2 regions of the Rhizobium sp. CG4 genome follow, and region 2 is predicted to be linked to the other one. Evidence: riboswitches for the same ligand, from Rfam matches in the RefSeq annotation. Region 2 holds a riboswitch; the other holds the start of a gene.
What was found. A riboswitch is a leader RNA that binds a small molecule or an ion and turns the genes downstream of it on or off. The one in region 2 is predicted to bind S-adenosylmethionine.
Positions count from the first base shown of each region.

Region 1: it holds a riboswitch for S-adenosylmethionine, as region 2 does, so the genes downstream of both, metA (homoserine O-acetyltransferase MetA) here and HGO37_RS11355 (O-succinylhomoserine sulfhydrylase) in region 2, are expected to answer to the same signal.

Region 1 covers NZ_JABAEG010000005.1:142,652-145,048, forward strand. The annotation lists gene HGO37_RS16070 (ABC-F family ATP-binding cassette domain-containing protein) at 1-377, opposite strand, end outside; gene HGO37_RS16075 (thiamine diphosphokinase) at 381-1,034, opposite strand; SAM riboswitch at 1,124-1,200, shown strand; gene metA (homoserine O-acetyltransferase MetA) at 1,301-2,218, shown strand; gene HGO37_RS16085 (aldose epimerase family protein) at 2,293-2,397, shown strand, end outside.
Region 2 covers NZ_JABAEG010000003.1:232,881-235,277, forward strand. The annotation lists gene HGO37_RS11355 (O-succinylhomoserine sulfhydrylase) at 1-1,166, opposite strand, end outside; SAM riboswitch at 1,210-1,288, opposite strand; gene HGO37_RS11360 (2'-deoxycytidine 5'-triphosphate deaminase) at 1,366-2,397, shown strand, end outside.

The DNA.
Region 1 (2,397 bases), on a different contig from region 2:
CGGGCTTCGCCGCCGGAGAGACTATTAGGATTCTCCTGCCCCGTCAGGCCAAGGTGGTTAAGCAGATATGTAACCCGATAAGGATCATCGCCCGGTCCAAGCCCTTCTTCGGCATAGGCCTGTACGGTGTCGTAACCACTAAAATCCGGTGCCTGCTCAAGATAACGGATGGTTGAGGAGGGGTGTCTGAACACCTCGCCGGATTGCGCTTCGACCAGGCCGGCGGCAATTTTCATCAGCGTGGACTTGCCGGAACCATTGCGACCAACGAGGCAGATACGGTCACCCGGTTCCACTTGCAGGTTGGCACCGTTCAGCAGCGGTGTAACGCCAAAGGTCAGCGTGATATCGTCAAGTTTCAAAATGGGAGGCGCCAAGGCTCAGGCTCCAGTCATGTCATAAGGGCGGGCAAGGATGATGGCTCTGCCATTTTTCAGGGAGAAGCGCACCGGACCTTCCGCAACGTTGGAAATTGTGCGGGATGTGCCGAAGGTCAGCGAATAGTCATTCAACGGATAACGGGCGTTCTCGATGTCAAGGCCGTCAAGATCGCTGAAACCGAGAACGGAAAACAGCGAACCGGCGGGTAAGTCGAGTGCTTTCTCGCCACCGGATACCAAGGGGTAGGCCTCTTCTTCACCCGATAGAAGGGTGACATCGTAACCTTTTTCCTTAAGGCTGATGGCATTCAGCATGTGCTGAAAGGCATGGTCGGTTCGGTCGCCACCCAGTGCGCCAATCAGAACGAGGCTTTGGGCACCACGCTCAATCGCCTGCGAGACAGCGATCTCGCCATCTGTTGCGGCCTTGCTTGCGGGAAAGGTGTGACGCTCCACATCCGGCCATTCGGTGAGAAGAGTGGTGTCGGTGGAATCAAAATCTCCCACCCACAATTCCGGTGTCAGCGATAGCGGCTGCGCATGGCGCATGCCATTGTCGGCTGCGATGACGCGTGTTCCGTCTGCGGCTTTGCGCACGCGCTCGGTCACCGACAGGTTGCCGCCCAGCAGAATTGTAAAGCCCGTTTTTTCCATGCCCCGCCAATAGCCCAAATGTTCGCAGAAGGGAACGGCCAGCGCCCGCAAATGCGGCTATATTGATTTTCGCATCATGCGGGATTATGTAATCTCATAGTGGTGATTTGCCGACCGGCTTGCAGCCACTTTAAAGAAGTCGCTAAAGGGTCGAGGAAACGTGGATTTTCCAAGAACCGGTTGCGATTTCGTTGCCGGTTTTTTTGTTTTGTGCGGTTTGTCCGGGCTGTCTGCCTTGGTTACCCGCCGGATGAGAGTGTTCCAATATGCCCATCAAAATACCCGATACGCTGCCTGCTTTTGAAACCCTCATCAATGAGGGTGTGCGGGTGATGACCGAAACGGCGGCTGTTCGTCAGGATATCCGCCCGTTGCAGATCGGGCTTTTGAACCTCATGCCGAACAAGATCAAAACTGAAATCCAGATGGCGCGCCTAGTCGGCGCATCCCCTTTGCAGGTCGAGTTTTCGCTGGTGCGTATTGGCGGACACCGTGCCAAGAACACCTCTGAAGAGCATCTCTTGTCGTTCTATGAGACCTGGGAAGAGGTCAAGCATCGCAAGTTTGACGGTTTCATCATTACCGGCGCACCGGTCGAGACCATTGCTTACGAGGATGTGACCTACTGGGACGAGATGCAGAAGATTTTTGAGTGGACGCAGACCAATGTCCATTCAACCCTGAACGTCTGCTGGGGCGCGATGGCGGCCATCTACCATTTCCATGGCGTGCCAAAACATCCGCTCAAGGAAAAGGCGTTTGGTGTTTATCGTCACCGCAATCTTTGCCCGTCGTCCATCTATCTGAACGGTTTTTCCGACGATTTCCAGGTGCCGGTTTCACGCTGGACCGAGGTCCGTCGCGAGGACATTGAAAAGCACCCCGAGCTTGAAATCCTGATGGAATCGGAGGAGATGGGTGTCTGCCTGGTGCATGAAAAGAAGGGCAACCGTCTCTACATGTTCAACCATGTGGAATATGATTCCACATCGCTTTCCGATGAGTATTTCCGGGATGTGAATGCTGGTATTCCGATCAAGGTGCCGCATAATTACTTTCCGCACAATGATCCTGATATCACCCCGCAAAACCGTTGGCGCAGCCATGCCCATCTGTTTTTCGGCAACTGGATCAATGAAATCTATCAGACGACCTATTACGATCTGAACGAAATCGGAAAGTGAAATTTGCCGATTGCGAAGCGATGGGAAATGACGCAACGTCTGGCCCGTAATTCTTGCAAACGGAGGTCGATATAATGACGAATGGTGCCACACGGGAAAACTTCGGCGTAACGCCCACCGGCGAAAAAGTGGAGCGCGTCATTATTTCGGCAGGCGGTTTGACCGCCAATATTATCACC
Region 2 (2,397 bases):
AGCGCCTGGGCGAAGTCATCAACCAGATCGTCAGTGTCTTCAATGCCGCAGGACAGACGCAGCGTACCGCTGGCAATACCCATTTCGACACGGGCTTCATCCGTCAGGTTTTTGTGGGTGGTGGTGCCAGGGTGGGTGATCAGGCTCTTCGCATCGCCGAGATTGTTGGAAATCTTCACGATATCAAGGGCGTTCTGCAGCGCGAAAGCTGCTTCTTTGCCACCCTTCAACTCAAAAGCCACCATGGTCGACCCGCCGGTCATCTGGCGGGCAATGATATCTGCCTGCGGGTGGTCCTTGCGGCCCGGGTAGATAACCTTTGCAACCTGCTTCTGTTCAGCAAGGAAGTCGGCAATGCGGGTAGCATTGGCGGTCTGTTGCTTGACGCGCAGCGCCAATGTTTCCAGTCCCTTCATCATCGTCCATGCATTGAACGGCGACAGGGCAGGGCCGGTATGACGGTAATATTCCTGGAACTCTTCTTCGATCCATTTCTTGTCGGAAAGCACGACACCGCCAAGGCAGCGGCCCTGACCATCAATGTGCTTGGTCGCGGAGTAGACGACGATATGTGCACCCAATTCCAGCGGCTTCTGGAAAAGCGGTGTGGCGAAAACGTTGTCAACAACCACCTTTGCGCCAATCTGGTTGGCCAGCTTGGCAACACCGGCAATATCAACCACTTCCAGGGTCGGGTTGGTCGGGCTTTCCAGGAAGAAAAGTCGGGTGTTGGGGCGGATGGCGCCTTCCCAGTTGGCAAGGTCACGACCGTCGATCAGTGTGCATTCGATGCCGTATTTTGGAGCCAGCGTCTCGACAACCCAGCGGCAGGAGCCGAACAGGGCGCGGGCGGCAACGATATGGTCGCCGGCCTTCAACTGGCACAGGATGGCGGAGGCAACAGCAGCCATGCCCGATGCGGTGGCGCGTGCTTCTTCGGCGCCTTCCAGCAGGCACATGCGTTTTTCGAACATGTCATTGGTAGGGCTGGCGTAACGGGCGTAAATAAAGCCTTCCGTCTCACCCTTGAAGCGAGCCTCGGCGGCTTCTGAATTTTCGTAGACAAAACCCTGTGTCAGGTAGAGTGCTTCTGATGTTTCGCCGAACTGCGAACGCAGGCTTCCGCCGTGAACGAGTTTCGTTGCCGGGCGCCAGTTATTGCTCATGTCCATCACCTTCAAACAAAAAAACCGGCCGCAAAAGCAGACCGGTTTCGAACACCCGGTCTTTTTAGCCACTTATTTAACGTGGCTGCAAGCCGACCGGCCAAATCACCACGGGATAAAATTGGCATACGCCCGTTAACGGCTTGCGTCAATGCCGGTGTTTTGGTTTTGTCGGTTGGAAAAGCAACAGGTGAGTATCATGAAAAGAACGACCGGTATTTTAACGGATGGAGCCATCCGCGGCCTGTTCGAAAGCGGCAATTTGAAAAGCGAGGCAGCACTGGATGCCGACCAGGTTCAGCCTGCCAGCCTTGATCTGCGGCTTGGTGCAATCGCGTATCGTGTGCGTGCCAGCTTCATGCCGGGTCCTGATTGCACAGTCATGTCCAAACTCGAGCGCCTGCGGTTGCACGCTATTGACCTCAGTGACGGTGCCGTTCTGGAAACCGGCTGTGTCTACATCGTGCCCTTGATGGAAACGGTTGATCTGCCCGCCGGAATGTCCGCGTCTGCCAATCCGAAAAGCTCGACTGGCCGCCTGGATATCTTTACCCGGGTCATCACAGATAGCGCGCAGGAGTTCGACAAAATCCCGGCTGGCTACAAGGGCCCGCTTTACCTCGAAATCAGCCCGCGCACGTTCCCGATTGTTGTGCGCCGTGGCTCGCGCCTGTCGCAAATCCGTTTCCGCATCGGCCATGCGCTCCTCAATGAAGCCGAACTTCTGTCACTGCACGCGGCTGAAACCCTGGTTGCCAGTGAAACCCCGAACGTATCCGGCGGCGGCATTGCGCTGTCGATCGATCTAGAAGGTTTTGGCGAGGACCGTCTGATCGGTTATCGCGGCAAACATCACACCTCGGTGGTAGATGTCGACATCAAGGCGCAGCATGATGTGTTTGATTTCTGGGAGCCTCTTTATAACCGTGGCCGCTCCGAACTGATCCTTGATCCCGACGAGTTCTATATTCTCGTGTCCAGAGAGGCTGTGCATGTGCCACCGCTTTACGCCGCGGAAATGACACCTTTCGATCCGCTGGTCGGCGAATTCCGCGTGCACTATGCCGGTTTCTTCGATCCCGGTTTTGGTCATGTCAGCGCCGGAGGCGCAGGCAGCCGTGCTGTTCTGGAAGTGCGCAGCCACGAAGTGCCCTTCATTCTGGAACATGGCCAGATTGTCGGGCGGTTGGTCTATGAACACATGTTGGAAAAACCGCAGGGCCTTTATGGT